Regions from separate parts of the Microbacterium sp. C23T genome, predicted to be linked through region 1. Evidence: predicted binding sites of a transcription regulator. Region 1 holds the regulator's gene; the other holds the start of a gene.
The links. The regulator HspR, encoded in region 1, represses chaperone genes until heat shock. The targets are predictions, from matches to a motif close to AAGTTGAGTCNNNNNGACTCAACTT.

Region 1 (7,732 bases):
CGACGGCGACGAGGTTCGGCCTGAAGGTGTGGGGTCGGAGGCGAACGCCTCCGGCCCCGCGCCGCAGGACGGGCAGGACGAGCTCACGGTCGACGACATCCTCGGCGCCGCGCAGAACGCCGACGCCGCGGCCGAGGACGCCGTGCTCGCCGACCTCGAGTCGCAGCTGCTGAACGACCTCAAGCGCCTCCAGGCCGAGTACGCCAACTATCGCCGCCGCACCGAGGAGCAGCGCGAGGTCGAGATCGAGCGCGCCCAGGGCGCGGTCGCGAAGGGCATCCTCCCGGTGCTCGACGACCTCGACCGCGCCGAGAAGCACGGCGACCTGGAGCAGGGATCCGCCTTCGCGGCGATCGCCGACAAGCTCCGCGGCGTCGCCGAGCGCATCGGGCTCACCACCTACGGCGCGGCCGGCGAGGCGTTCGACCCGCAGCAGCACGAGGCGATCTTCCAGGTGCCGACGCCGGGCGCGACCGAGACCACGATCGTCGAGGTCGTCGAGATCGGCTACCGCCTCGGCTCGGTGGAGCTGCGTCCGGCGAAGGTCGTCGTCGCGGTTCCCGCCGAGTAACCCCAAGGAGGCTCCATGGCCAGTCAGGACTGGTTCGACAAGGACTTCTACTCGGTGCTCGGCGTCTCGAAGGACGTCAGCGAGGCGGACCTCAAGAAGACGTATCGCAAGCTCGCGCGGAAGTACCACCCCGACTCCAACCAGGGTGACGCGGCCGCCGAGGCGAAGTTCAAGGAGGTCAGCGAGGCGTACTCGGTGCTCTCCGACGCGGAGCAGCGCAAGGAGTACGACCAGATCCGCGCGATGGGCTCGGGCGCTCGATTCACGTCGGGCGGCCCGGGCGGCGCCGGCGGCTTCGAGGACGTCTTCTCGATGTTCAACCAGGGCCGCGGCGCGCGCTACCAGAGCGCCGAGGACTTCGACGACATCTTCGCGATGTTCAACCAGCAGCAGGGCGGCACCGGCTTCGGCTCCGGGCGGTTCGGGCAGACGAGCGGCGGTTATCGCGGCTTCGGCGGCCCGACGCGCGGCGCCGACGTCACGGCGCGCACGACGATCGACTTCGTCACGGCGACCAGGGGCGAGACCATCACGCTGGCAGGCGAGGACGGCAAGCCGTTCAAAGTGAAGATCCCCGCAGGCGTCTCGGACGGGCAGAAGATCCGGCTGCGCGGCCGCGGGCGTCACTCGCCCGACGGCGGTGAGAACGGCGACATCGTCGTGCAGGTGACCGTGCGCCCGCACCCGGTGTTCACGCGCGACGGGCTCAACCTGCGCGTCACCGTGCCGGTCACGTTCACCGAGGCCGCGCTCGGCGCCACCATCGAGGTGCCGACCCTCGGCGGCGATCCGGTGCGGCTGCGTGTCGCCCCAGGCACGCCGTCCGGCCGCGTGCTGCGCGTCAAGGGCCGCGGTGTCGAGACGGCCAAGGGCACCGGCGACCTCCTCGCCGAGGTGCAGGTGGCTGTGCCGTCGCACCTCGACGAGGCCGCGCGCGAAGCGCTCGAGCGCTTCCAGAGCCTCGAGTCGAAGGAGAACCCGCGCGCCGACCTCATGGCCAAGGCGCAGGGCTAGACGATGATGCGGGTCGCCCGGCGACCCGCATCCGGAGGATGGTGAGAGAAGGATGACCGAGGACGACATCGACGAGGATGCCCCGATCTTCGCGATCGCCGTCGCCGCCGAGCTGTCGGGCATGCACCCGCAGACGCTGCGTCAGTACGACCGGCTCGGGCTGGTCGTGCCCGCCCGCACACAGGGCGGGTCACGGCGCTACTCGCTGCGCCACGTCGAGCAGCTGCGCGAGGTGGCCCGCATGTCGTCGGACGGCATCGGCCTTCCCGCGATCGTGCGCATCCTCGAGCTCGAGAACCGCGTACAGGAGCTGCACGGCCGCGTCCGCGACCTCGAGGACCGCATGCGCGCCGAACTCGAGAAGCGGCCGGGTGCCCGTGTCTTCGCCGCCGGGTCCACCGGCGCGGTCGTGACGCTGCGTCACGGCACGCGCGTGCGCCGCGCGACCGAGGTCGTGGTGTGGCGTCCGCGCACGGCGCTCGCGCAGCAGAGCGAACCCCCGGACGAGACCCAGGTGGGCTGATTCACCAAGAGGGAGGGGACGGCATCCGTCCCCTCCCTCTTCGTGTGCGCCCGGGGTCGTGCGTCAGGCGCGTCGCGCCCGTCTCATGGCCAGCAGGAGCCCCACCGCGATCAGGCCGACGGCTCCGAGCGGGACGAGGGGCGAGAGCCCACCGCCGCCCGTGGCCGGAAGCGGACGTGTGCTCGCCGTGTTGGTCAGCGTCAGCTCCGCCGTCTGCGGCGTGCGCACCTCCGACATCGGCAGCGTGACCTTCCCGTCCTCGTCGGGGACGAGTGTCTCACCGGCGACCGTCCATGTCGGCGTTCCCCAGTCCACTCCGGGGATCGACGGCAGGTCGGCTTCCCGGGCCTCGATGATCGTGCCGACCGGGAAGTACGGCGACGTGATCGTGACGTTCGGCTCCAGCTCGATGCGGGGCTGCGCGACGCCATTGAGCCACCAATCGGCAGGGAACGTGGTGCCCGCCGGGACCGACGATCCGCCGTTGCCCGCGACGACCTTCGTCACCGCCCAGCGGGTCATCGCGACCACCGAGTTGGTGACTTCGAGCACCGGCGGTGTCTCGCCGGGGCCGATCTCGACGAAGCTCGCCGGGCTCCACGTCGTCTCGCCCCACTCGTAGCCCTCTGGCAGCGCGGACGGGTCAGGCTCCTCCTCGAGGACGTTGACGATCGTGCCGATGGGGAAGAAGATCGGGTTGCCTTCGCCGTCGACCGGACCCGCCGGCGTCCCGTCGGCAGGAAGCTCGAACCGGCCCACCAGCACGTCGCGGCTCGGCAGGTGCGCCACGTAGTCGATCGTGAACGAGTCGACGAGGAGATCGTCCGGGTCGAGGCCGTCCATGCTCTTCTGCACGAGGAACGTTCCCTCGATCAGCGACGCGTCGTTGGTGAGCGTCGCGTGCACCACGGCCTGGTCGTCGACGCCGATCGTGAGCTGGTCGAGGTCGAACACGGCGCCGAGCCAGGAGAGGTGCCGGATGCTCGGCGCCGCCTGCTCCTCATACGTCACGACGGTGCCGTACGGGAACAGCAGCGGCTCGCCCGCGTCGTCGACGGGGCCGACCGGCGCACCGTTTCCGGGGACCCGCAGCACGCCCCGCTGGATCACGTCCTCGGCTGCGGTCGTCGGGAAGTACGCCGTCCACGCGACGGTGAACTCGAGGCCCGGGGGCACCTGGTCGGGCGGGACGCCGTCGAACTCCTTCGAGATCGTGAAGGTGCCCTCCTTGAGCGCGTTCGTCACCTCGATCTCGATGTCGGCTTCCGAGTCGGGCGGCAGCGGGATGTCCACGATGTCCCCGAACGCGTCCGGCTGGTACGGAGTCGTCACGCCGTCGATCGTGACGTGGAAGACGGGCGGCACCCAGTCGTCGACGTTCGCCACGGTGTCGCCCTCGAACGTCGGCGGAAGCTCGGCGAGCTCCAGCGTCTCGGCGCCCGTCTCGAGGTTCTCGATCAGCTGGGGCACACCCACCGGCAGGGGAAGGGTCGCCCGCTCAGGGGCGGGGTTCGTGTTGTAGGTGACCTCGTAGCCGAACCGCGGGTCAGCGGCCGGGCCGGTCGCGGACTTCACGATCGTGATCGTGCGGCCGTCGTCGGCCGGGGTGACGAAGTTCGTCAGCTCGACGGCCACGGTCGTGTCGGCATCGGTGATCACGAACGTTCGCCCGGGGTTCCACCCGATCCCGCTCCAGTCGTACCCCGGCGGCGGATCGATGCCGTCGAGGTTCTCGGTGAGGATGATGCGCGCGCCCACCGGGAAGGCGATCGGGGCGCCGTTCCCGTCGACGGGGACGGCAGGCGTGCCGGTGAAGGACACGTTCATCGTGCCGGTGCCGATCTGCTCGCCGCCGTAGCGGGCGATCCACGTGACGGGGACCGCACCCTCGAGCACCGGAGGTTCGCCCGACGCATCGTCGATCGACTTCGAGACACTGAAGGTGCCCGTCAACCGGGTCGCCGTGTTCGTGACGACCACCTGGGCGGTGCCGGTGCCGACGATCAGCGGGTTCGGGTCGATCTCGACGTCGCCCCACTCCCAGCCGGGGACGGTCTCGGGCGTGATCTCCTCGAAGGTGATCTTCGTGCCCTCGGGGAACCGTTCGCCGGCGGGGACGGGAGTGCCGTCGGCGGGGACCTCGAGCGAGCCGACGGTGACGTTGTCGTCCGGGTCCACGGCGCGGTAGTTGACGGTGAACGTCGCGCCCTCGGGGAGATCGCCGGGCCCGATGCCGCCGGACAGGGCCTTGCGCACCACGAAGGTGCCGCTGGCGTCGTTGCACGAGATCTCGCCCGAGAAGAGGAACGAGTGGACCTCGCCGCCCTGGATGATGACGTTCTGGCCGATCACCTGGCCGTCGAGCGGTGCCGCGTTCACGGTGACCGATGCGTTCGGTGCGTAGATCGAGCCGTCGATGCGGGCCTGGCCGGCGGTCACGGTGACGTCACCGGTCAGTTGCGAGAGGTCCCACACGATGTACGGCGAGTGCACACCCTGCGGATCCGCCCGCGCGCCGATCACGTCGGTCGTCCCCGCGGGCACCCGGATGACCAGAGGGTTCGACACGCCGGGCGTCGGTCCGGGGGAGAACTGGATGAGCGACGCGCCGGCGATGTCGGCGTAGTCCACGATGTTCGGCTGGTCCGGGCTCAGCTCCTCGAGGACGACGCGGTCGCCCGCGTCCTCGGCCACGCCGACGTGGTAGCCCACGCCGGCGGCGGGGTCGGCGATGTCGTCGAAGCAGCTCGACGCCTCGTCCCACGACGCATCGCGGTTCGCCTCGACATAGTCGGCGACGGCGGTGTCTGAGGTGTTCGCCGTGTAGATGCTGCTGTTGCCGGTCGCGCCGGACGGGGGCGCAGCATCCGCCGGATACTGCTGGTGGGTCGCGTCGATGAGCGGGGTCTGGTCGGCGTTGGAGGGGTTCTGGTTGAGGCGCAGCCAGTCGGCACGCGTGAACGCCTGCCAGCCGCCGTCGCGCTGCACCATCTTGAGGTCGCCCCACAGCGCCGGGTCGGTCGTGCCGGCGCTCGTGATGGCGAGGATGCCGGTGCTCGCGGTGCTGTACTCGCCGACGAGGAACCGGGTGGGGTCGCCGTCGACCGTCGGCAGATCGTAGTTCCCGGTGCCGGCGGACACGTGGATGATCGTGTACTGCCCGCTGCTGCCCTGCACGGTCGCGGTCCCGCCGACCGCGATGCTGCCCTCCGTCTCCTGGTTCTGCAGCAGTGCGTCCTCCCGGGCGTAGACCGTGAAGCCGCCCGCGATGGCGAAGGGGTTGACGGAGTCGGGGTACGCCGCGGCGGCCGGCTGCGGATCGATCGCGCCGACCGCCACCGCGCCCGTGGCGGCGAGCAATGTCGCGGTGAGACCGGCGACCAGGCGGCGCAGACGCGGGCGGTCGAAACCAGGCATGTACGAGACCCCTCTCCCACCGAGCCGCGAGGGGGCGCCGCCCGGTCCTCGTACCCTATCGGTCCTGATCAACCGGACAATCACCGGCTCGACCCGCGCCGGCATCCGGCGCATGATGGAGGGCATGGCGACCCTCGAGGACGTCCGCGCCATCGCGCTCGGGTTTCCCGACGTGATCGAGCGCGTCGACGGGCACCGCGGCGGGGCGGGCTGGCGTACGCCGGCAGGACTCTTCGTGTGGCAGCGCGGCCCGAGCGGCCGCGACCTCGATCAGCTCGCGGCGCTCGGGCGCGAGTGGCCGCGGGGCGACGTGGTCGGCGTGCGCACCGACGGTGCTCAGGTGAAGGAGGCGCTGCTCGAGACCTCCCCCGACGCGTTCTTCACGATCCCGCACTTCGACGGCTACCCGGCCGTGCTCGTCCGCCTCGACGGCATCGATCTCGCGCAGCTGCGCGAGGTGATCACGGACGCCTGGCTGCTCAAGGTGACGAAGCGCGTCGCGAACGAGTGGCTCGCCGCGCACCCGCCGGAAACCGGATAACGCTCAGAGCACTCCCGCGTCGTACCTCGTCTCGCCGGCCACGACAGTTCGCACGACCCGGGCGGTCAGCAGCGACTCGGGACCGTCGGCGAACGGGTCGGCGTCGACGATCGCGAAGTCCGCGGCGAGGCCCGCCTCGAGCCGTCCGCGCGTCGCGCCGTCGCCCACGGAGGCGGCAGCATCCCGTGTCGCATGTCCGAGCGCCTGGGCGAGCGGCAGCGCGAAATGCGGGTGCCGCGGGGCGAACGAGTCGTCGAGCGCGGAGCGCCGGGTCGCGGCGATGTACATGTTCGGGAGGGCCTCGTGCGGCGCCGTGGGTGCGTCGGTCGAGAAGGCCAGCAGAGCGCCCGCGTCGACGTACTCGGGCCACGCGAACGCGCGGTCGACGCGATCGTCGCCGAGCATCGCGGCCCAGTTGTCGAAGATGGCCGGGTCGGCGTGAACGGGCTGCATGGATGCCGTCACCCCGAGTCGCGCCATGCGCTCGGCCGTCCCGGGGGAGGCGTACTCGAGGTGCTCGATGCGGTGGCGGCGGGAGCGGTCCCCGTTCACCGCGGCGGCGTGCTCGAGCGCGTCGAGGGCGATGTCGCTGGCGAGATCGCCGATCGCGTGCAGCGCGATCTGCAGCCCCGCCGCATCGGCGGCGACGACGACCGGGGTGATGTCGGCGAGCGACCAGATCGGTTCCGCGTTCGAGCCGTTGGAATACGGATGCCGCATCGCGGCCGTGCACGCATCGATCACGCCGTCGATCACGAGCTTGATGCCCACGATCCGCAGCCAGGGCGAGCGCACCGTCTCGGCGAGTTCCGCGGCCCGGGCGACCTGGGCGAGGTTCGCCGCCTCGTCGCCGGTGTTCTCGACGAACCAGTGGGCGGCGACGCGCACCGGCAGGTGCCCGCCGCGCCGCTCGGCCGCCCGCTGGAACGCGGCGAGCCCGAGGTCGTCGAACGCCATGTCGACCGCCCCGGTCACGCCGGTGGCGGCGTATGCGGCGAGAGTCCGCTCGACCGCGGCGTCGCGGGCGTCGTCGTCGGTCCGCGCCGCCAGGAACGCCCACACGTGCGTCTGCGCCGCCGTCTCGTACAGCATGCCGTCGGGCTCGCCGTCGTCGTCGCGGCCGATGCTTCCGCCGAGGGGGTCGGGGGTGTCGCGCGTGATGCCGAGCTCGGCGAGGGCCGCCGAGTTCACCCAGCACGAGTGGTAGTCGTTCGCGTCGAGGTACACCGGCACGTCCGCGACCGCGGCGTCGATCATGGCCGCGGTGGGCCTGCCGCCGGGAACCGAGTCGAACAGCCACCCGCGGCCCAGCACGCGCGCGGCGTCGGGCTGCGCCGCCCGTGCGGCACGGAGGCGTTCCTGGATGTCGGCGAGCGTCCGGGCGTCGGTCAGCCCGACCCGCCCGAGGGCCTCGCCCATCATCACGAGATGCGTGTGCGCGTCGGTGAATCCGGGAAGCAGCAGCCGGCCGTCGAGGTCGATGGTGGTGGCCTCCGCGCCCGCCGCGGCGTGGGCGCCCTCCGTGTCGCCGGCGAACACGACCCCGTCGCCCGCGACGACGAGGGCCTCGGCCCACGGCTCCGCACCGGCCGTGAAGATGCGTCCTCCGGTGTAGATGGTGGCGGTCATGCGTGGAGCTCCTCGGTCTCGGCGGCAGGGGTCAGGG
Region 2 (7,732 bases), on a different contig from region 1:
CGTCGTCTCGATCCGCGATCGCAGGATCTCGTCGCGGTTCGCGTCGGTATAGCGGCAGTTGACCGACTTCCCGGCGAGGTTCACGAGCACGGCGACACCATCGATGAGAGCACGGATGCCGCGCCTGTCGTCCCACGTCGCGTCCGCGCCTGTCCGGCCGATGGTGCGGACGTCGTAGCCGTCCTCGGCGAAGGCGCGCAGGAGCGCCTGTCCGACGAAGCCGGACGCCCCCGCGACCACCGCGACGGGTCGGCTCACCGGCCGGTTTCCGAGGTGCCGCTGGTGCTCCACAGCCGGGCGATGGTCCGGGTCACGCGACGGCGTCCGCGATCGCGTCGATGAACCGGAGGTGGTCGTCGACGGTTCCCGACGTCGTGATGACGCGCAGCACGACCTCGTCGACGGCCGCGCGGTACGCGGCGATCCGGTCGCGCAGCTCCTCCGGACGGATCACGGTGTCCGCGGCGGCGACGCCCGACCGCGCGAAGTTCGCGGCATACGCCGGGTATGCCGCGTAGCGGGCGGTCTCCTCCTCGAGGGCGCGGAGCGCCGCAGGATCTGCGGCGGCGCGCACGTAGAGCGCGACGTGCGTGGCCGGTGCGATCTCCCGGGCCTGCGCCGCCTGTGTGGCAGCGACCTGCGGGGTGAGCCAGCTGAGCAGCAGCCCGTCGGACTCTGCCGCGGCCGCGCGGCGCATCTTCGGCCCCAGAGCGCCGACCACGACGCGGGCGCGAGTACGGGCGCGAAGGGCGGTGGCCGCATCCGTGACCCTCGCGACGGCTCCGGTGCGCAGCTGGCCCGAGCCGATGCCCAGCACGAGGCGGTCGGCCGGAAGCGCGTCGGCGCCCGCGAGGATGCCGTCGGGCGTGCGACGGTCGATCGGAAGCACTCCCGTGGCGAGCACGAGCCGCTCGGTCGCACCCGCAGCGGCCGCGAGCACGGCGAGTGCGTCGTGTCCGGGGGTGTCGTTCACCCAGAGCGCGTGGAGCCCGGCGGCCTCGGCGGCCGCCGCGACGCGCGCACCGACATCCGCGCCGGCTGCGGCGGCGATCCCGATCGACAGCACCGCCGTCATGCGACACTCGCGCCGACGAGGCGCGACACCTCGGCAGCAGACCGGTAGAACTCGGCGATGTCGCCGCGCGACGAGGGCAGGAGCACCACGTCGTCCACCCCGGCGTCGAAGAAGCGCTGCGCGCCCGCGGCGACGTCCGCCGGGTCGCCCCACAGCGCGCGCTCGGCGGGATCGGGCTTGTCGCCCACGTCGGCGATCGCCCGGACCTCGGCATCCGCGCCGAAGGCGGTGACGACGTAGGCCACCACGTCGTGGTCACCGGCGCGACCCGACGCGGCACGCGCCTCGCGGATGGCGGCCGTCGCGACGGCGTACTCCCCCGCGGTGTGCCCACTGTCGAGCACGGTCCCGTCGCCCACCTCGCCGCTCAGCCGCAGTGTCTTCGGCCCCTCTGCCGCCGCGTACACGAGCGGCGGCGCGACCGGCGGATAGTCCAGACGCACGTCACGGAGAGTGACATAGCGACCGTCGAGGCTGATCTGGTCACCGGCGAGCAGTCCGCGCAGCGCAGGCACGTACTCGCGCATGAGGGTCAGCGGCGAGGCGACGCGCGCCCCGACCTGCCCCATCCAGTCGAGCACGCCGTGGCCGACGCCGGGAAGCAGCCGGCCGGGGAACAGGCGCTCGACCGTGGCGATCTCCATCGCCGTCGCGGCGACGTTGCGCAGCGGCATCGGCGCGATCCCGATGCCGATGCGCAGCGCCTCGGTCCACGCGAGGGCCGCGCCCACGGTGGCGAACGCGGACTGCTTGAAGCAGTCCTCCCAGATCCACAGCTCGGGCAGTCCCGCGGACTCCGCCGCCAGCACGGCATCGCGGAACTCGTCGGGGGTGTGGGTGTACGGATTGAAGATCGCGCCGATGCGGGTCATGAACCCACTCTGGCAGGGCGCGCCGACACACGCGAAGAGCGCCGGCCCTCCGCGGGCTCGGCGCTCTCCCGCTCACCTGTCGCGAAGCGCCGGGAGCCGGCAGATCGCGACAGGTGAGCGGGGTCGATGCTCGGATCAGGCGGCCACCGCGAAGGGGGAACCGGCGACCACGGAGAGTGCCTCGGCCGAGGCATCCACCGTCACTGTCCCGCCGTCCACGAGCGCGCCCGTGACGAACAGGTCGGCGATGCGGTCGTCCACCTGGCGCTGGATGAGGCGGCGCAGCGGCCGTGCGCCGTACTCGGGCTCGTACCCGTTGTCGGCGAGCCACGCCACCGCCGAGTCCGTCACCACGAGAGAAACCTCGCGCTTCGCGAGGCGCGCGTCGGATGCCCCGAGCAGCAGTCGCACGATGCTCTGCAGCTGCGGCTTCTCGAGCTTGCGGAACAGCACGATCTCGTCGATGCGGTTGAGGAACTCGGGGCGCATCGCCTCGCGCAGCTTGCCGAAGACGCGGTCGCGCAGATCCTTCTCGGACCCGAAGCCGGTCGTCCCTCCCCCGTCGGCGAGGAAGCCGATCGCCCCGCCGCGGGACGCGAGGAACTCCGAGCCGAGGTTCGACGTCATGACGACCACCGTGTTTCGGAAGTCGACCGTGCGACCCTGCCCGTCGGTGAGGCGCCCGTCGTCGAGCACCTGCAGCAGCAGGTTGAACACGTCGGGGTGCGCCTTCTCGATCTCGTCGAACAGCACGATCGAGTACGGGTTGCGCCGCACGCGCTCGGTGAGTTGTCCGGCCTCGTCGTAGCCGACGTATCCGGGAGGGGCGCCGACGAGGCGCGACACGGTGTGCCGCTCGCCGAACTCGCTCATGTCGAAGCGGATGACCGCACCCTCGTCGTCGAACAGCGAAGCCGCGAGCGCCTTCGCGAGCTCGGTCTTGCCCACCCCGGTCGGGCCGAGGAAGAGGAACGACCCCACCGGGCGACGGGCGTCGCCCATGCCGGTGCGGTTGCGGCGGACCGCCTTGGCGACGGCGGTCACGGCGTCGTCCTGTCCGATCACGCGGTCGTGCAGCTCGTCCTCGAGGGACGCCAGGCGCTCGCGCTCGGTCTCGGTCAGGCGGTTCACCGGGATGCCGGTGGCCCGGCTGATCACCGCGGCGATCTCGGGCTCGTCCACGATCGCCTCGGTGCGCACGGCGGCGCCCGCCGCGGTGGCACGCTCGAGGCGGTCCTGCACCTCGGCGATCTGGTCGCGGATCTGCGACGCCTCCTCGTAGTGCTCCGCCGACACGGCGGCGTTCTTGTCCGCCTCGAGGGTCGCGAGGCGCTCGATGAGCCCGCTCACGTCCACCTTCGACCCGAGACGCAGCCGCAGTCGCGCACCCGCCTGGTCGATGAGGTCGATCGCCTTGTCGGGCAGCACGCGCTCGGTCAGATAGCGGTCGCTGAGCTCGACGGCGGCGCGCAGCGCCTCGTCGGTGTAGACGATGCCGTGGTGCTCCTCGTACGCGGGCTTCAGTCCGCGCAGGATCAGCACCGCGTCCTCGACCGAGGGCTCGCCGACGCGCACCGGCTGGAACCGGCGCTCCAGAGCGGGGTCCTTCTCGATCACGCGGTACTCCTTGAGCGTCGTCGCGCCCACGAGGTGCAGCTCGCCACGCGCGAGGCGCGGCTTGAGGATGTTGCCCGCATCCATCCCGCCGTCACCGGCGCCGCCCGCGCCCACCACCGTGTGCACCTCGTCGATGAAGACGATCAGCTCGCCCTTGTGGGCGGCGATCTCGTCCATCGTCTTGGTGAGGCGCTCCTCGAAGTCGCCGCGGTAGCGGGTGCCCGCGAGCATGGCGGGCAGGTCGAGCGCGATCACGCGCTTGCCGAGCAGCTGCTCGGGCACGGAGCCGTCGACGATCGCCTGAGCGAGTCCCTCGACGATCGCGGTCTTGCCGACGCCGGCCTCGCCGACCAGCACCGGGTTGTTCTTGGTGCGGCGGCTGAGGATCTCGATCGTCTGCTCGATCTCGTCGGCGCGCCCGATCACCGGGTCGAGTTCGCCGGCGACGGCGCGCGCCGTCAGGTCGGTGCCGTACGTGTCGAGCATGGGGGTGTCGGATGCTGCGCCCTCGGGCCGCACCTCCGCCTGGGCGCTCTCGCCCGGCGTCACGGTCTCGCGCGCACCCTGCATGAGCGCCTCGGCCGTCACGCCGGCACGGGCCAGCACCTGACCGGCGGGCGTGTCCTGCGCGAGCACGAGGGCGAAGAACAGGTGCTCGGGGTCGACGTAGGTCGATCCCGACGAGCGGGCGACCTGGAACGCGTGGAACAGCGCCCGCTGCACGGACGAGGTCACGACGGCCCCGTCGACGTCGGCCGCAGCGGTCGCGGCGGGAAGGCGCTCCTCGGTGGCGCGCGCGATCGCGTCGGCGTCGGCGCCGATGCGCTGCACGGCATCGCGCGCCGGGGCCTCGGCGACGAGGATGCGCAGGACGTGCAGGGCGTCGAGCTCGTGCTGGCCGCGCTCGAGCGCGTACTTGCCGGCGCGCTGGAGCAGCTCCTGGGTGCGGGCGCCGAGGTAGCGGCTCAGGTCGATCGAGCGCTCGGCGCGGGCGCGCTCGCCCGCGAGGTAGCGCGACAGGAACTCGTCGAACGAGCTCGCGTCGTCGCCGGCCTGGGGGGTGAAGTCTTCTGGCATTCCATCTCTCCTGAAACTTGAGTGGAGGAGTATCAAGTTTTGAACTTGACACAGGCATTGTCAAGTTCAACCGCACCCATCCGCAGGTATTCCCCAGCGGCGCATGTCGGACCCCCGGCGTAACGTCTCCTCCACGGGGGACCTGCTTCAAAGACGAGAGGGAACACGATGGACTGGAAGATCGAGCTCATCTTCGTGCCGGTGACGGACGTCGATCGCGCGAAGGAGTTCTACGAGAGGATCGGCTGGAACATCGACCACGACCAGACGCCCGTCGAAGGCCTCCGCTTCGTGCAGGCGACCCCGCCCGGTTCCGCCTGCTCGATCGCCTTCGGCACCGGTCTCGGCAACACCCTCGAGCCCGGTCAGCAGAACACGGTTCAGATCGTCGTGCCGGACGCCGACGAGGCGCTCGCCCACCTGCGGGCGAACGGTGTCGAGGGGCGCGGTGTCGACGAGCAGGACTGGGGTCGGTTCGTCCAGTTCGACGACCCCGACGGCAACACCTGGACGCTGCAGCAGTTGCCCGCCTGGCGCTGAGGCGCGGCGTCCGTCACCGACCCACGACGCGATGCGGCCGCCCCACTCCCGTGGGAGTGAGGCGGCCGGAGTCGTGCGTCGTCAGTCGCGGCCTCCGGGCGGGCCCAGGATGAGGAGCACGACGAACAGCAGCACGACCGCGAGAGCGATCAGGGCGCCGAGCACCCAGGGACGCCGCAGGAACCACCGCATGAGCCGGTCGTACCAGGTGGCGTCGCGCGGGTCGTCGGTGGCCTCGAGTCGCCAGGCGCCCGCGAGACGACCACTGCGCTGGAGCCAGAGCTCCGCCGGGATCGTGGCGTAGGGGATGACGGCACTCACGAGCGCGAGCACAGTGGGCCCGACGCGCCAGCGGTTGTTGAGGGCGACGAGGATCACGGTCGCGCCGTACGACAGGAAGATGAAGCCGTGGATGCCTCCGCCGATCGTGACGCCGAGCGCCCAGTCGGTGGTGGCGCGGAGGATGAGGCCGGCGATCAGGAGCGTCCACGAGATCGCCTCGAGAATCGCGAGCGCACGGAACAGGGTGTGGGGGTTGCGGAGCACACCTTCAGCCTAACTGAAAGTGTTTCAGGCTTTCTGAAGGTTGGCCGTACGCGGGGCGGCTCGTTCTACTCGGGAGCGAGGCCGAACGGCTGCTCGTGCAGCCCCTCGAGCGCCGTGGCGAGCGCCGGCGCCCCCGCGGCGAGTCCGGCGTCGAGAGCCGCCAGCCGCTGTTCCGCAGCCTGCAGCACCTCGCTGCCCCGGTCGGTCACGCGCAGATCGGATGCCGCGCCCGCGTGCTTCGTCGCGTCCGCGACGAGCCCGTCGGCGACAAGGGTCTGCACGGCGGTGTGTGCCGACTGCACGGTGATCTGCGAGCGCCGCGCGAGCTCGCTGAACGAGATGCCCGGCGTCGCCTCGATGTGGGCGAGCAGTCCGTACTTCCGCGTGGTGAGCCCGAGATCGCGCAACTGCGCGCCGAGGTGCGCGTCCCACACGGCAGCCACGGTCAGCAGCGAGATGACGGGACTGAACGCACGGTCTGGCACCGTTGAATGCTAGTCCCGCTGCCGCGGGACGGCACGCATTCGCCCGCAGTTCCCGGAACCGGGCGCGGCCCGTCCGGCTACCGTGGGACGGTGACCTTCTCGCTCGACGACCTGCGCCGGTGGCCCGACGTGGAGGCTCCCGACCTCGTGGCGACGGATGCTGCGGACCGGCTGCTCCTCGACGAGTCCGCCGCAGCCCGGACCGGCGCCGGCGACGGCGGGATCGTGGTGATCGGCGACGGTTACGGTGCGCTCACACTCGGCGCAGCCTCGGACGGCGGCCGCGACATCCGTGTCCACCAGGACCCGCTCACGGGCGAGCGCGCCCTCGCGGCCAACGCCGAGCGCTTCGGGTTCGAAGACGCGTTCGTGTCGCTGCCCCTCTCCCCCGAGCTGGTGCGCGACGCGCGCATCGTGCTGCTGCGGCTGCCGCGGTCACTCGACGCCCTTCGCGACATCGCCGGGTTGATCGCCGCGCACGCGGCACCCAATCTCGTCGTCTTCGCCGGCGGTCGGGTGAAGCACATGACGCTCGCCATGAACGACGTGCTGCGCGAGAGCTTCACCCGCCTCGACGTCACGCATGCCCGCCAGAAGTCGCGCGTGCTCGTCGCGCGCGAACCTCATGACGGCCGCGACCCGGTGCCTGCGCGCGCGACGCACGACGGGATCATCGTGTGCGCTTTCGGAGGCGCCTTCGCGGGCGCGTCGATCGATATCGGCACGAGGTTCCTGCTGGAGCACCTGCCCCCGATCCCCGACGGGGCGGCCATCGACCTCGCCTGCGGAACCGGCGTGGTGGCGACGGCGCTCGCGCTGCGGCATCCATCCCTCCACGTGCTCGCCTGCGATCAGTCGGCAGCCGCTGTCGCCTCTGCGCGCGCGACTGCGGACGCGAACGGCGTCGCCGACCGGGTCGAGGTCGTCCGCGACGACATGCTGGGGGCGCAGCCGGGCGCGAGCGCGGGCTTCATCGCGCTGAACCCGCCGTTCCACTCGGGCTCTGCGGTGCACGAAGGGATCGCGCCGCGGATGTTCGCCGAGGCCGCCCGCGTGCTGCGGCCGGGCGGTGAGCTCTGGGCGGTCTGGAACTCGGGACTGCGCTACCGTCCCGCGCTGGAGCGGGCGGTCGGCCCGTCCCGGCAGATCGCGCGCAACACCAAGTTCACGGTGACGGCGTCCACCCGCCGCTGACGCCTACTCGCCGGCGTCCGGGGTCGGCTCGGGCCCGGTCGTCGGCCCGAACAGCACCCACGCTCCGTCGCTGCACTCGTAGAACTCGACGGCTGCCGTGTCGATGAACACGTCGCCGTCGGCGGTGCAGGTGTCGTCGTCGGGCGCCGCCGTGCCGAGCATCACCTGCGTTCCAGGTGCCCCGGCGGCGCCGGTCGGTCCCTGAGCCCCTTGCTCGCCCTGCGCGCCTTGCTCACCCTGTGCGCCGGCGGGCCCCTGCTCACCCGTGAGGTTCTCGGCGGCCGACTCGCGGAGATTGCCGACGAGCGTCCACGCGTCGTCCTTGA

Region 2: ACLBXX_RS11920 (ATP-dependent Clp protease ATP-binding subunit) is a predicted target of HspR. The motif match lies at 4,656-4,680, and genes of this name have one in related genera.

What each region holds. Positions count from the first base shown of each region.
Region 1 is NZ_JBKFBD010000023.1:48,532-56,263, reverse strand. It holds gene ACLBXX_RS13935 (nucleotide exchange factor GrpE) at 1-571, shown strand, start outside; gene ACLBXX_RS13930 (DnaJ C-terminal domain-containing protein) at 587-1,585, shown strand; gene ACLBXX_RS13925 (heat shock protein transcriptional repressor HspR) at 1,638-2,108, shown strand; gene ACLBXX_RS13920 (collagen-binding domain-containing protein) at 2,172-5,525, opposite strand; gene ACLBXX_RS13915 (MmcQ/YjbR family DNA-binding protein) at 5,650-6,066, shown strand; gene ACLBXX_RS13910 (amidohydrolase) at 6,070-7,695, opposite strand; gene ACLBXX_RS13905 (MFS transporter) at 7,692-7,732, opposite strand, start outside.
Region 2 is NZ_JBKFBD010000018.1:86,775-94,506, forward strand. It holds gene ACLBXX_RS11905 (epimerase) at 1-258, opposite strand, end outside; gene ACLBXX_RS11910 (LLM class flavin-dependent oxidoreductase) at 311-1,075, opposite strand; gene ACLBXX_RS11915 (LLM class flavin-dependent oxidoreductase) at 1,072-1,947, opposite strand; gene ACLBXX_RS11920 (ATP-dependent Clp protease ATP-binding subunit) at 2,083-4,641, opposite strand; gene ACLBXX_RS11925 (VOC family protein) at 4,810-5,181, shown strand; gene ACLBXX_RS11930 (DUF3817 domain-containing protein) at 5,263-5,727, opposite strand; gene ACLBXX_RS11935 (MarR family winged helix-turn-helix transcriptional regulator) at 5,793-6,212, opposite strand; gene ACLBXX_RS11940 (class I SAM-dependent methyltransferase) at 6,303-7,406, shown strand; gene ACLBXX_RS11945 (hypothetical protein) at 7,410-7,732, opposite strand, start outside.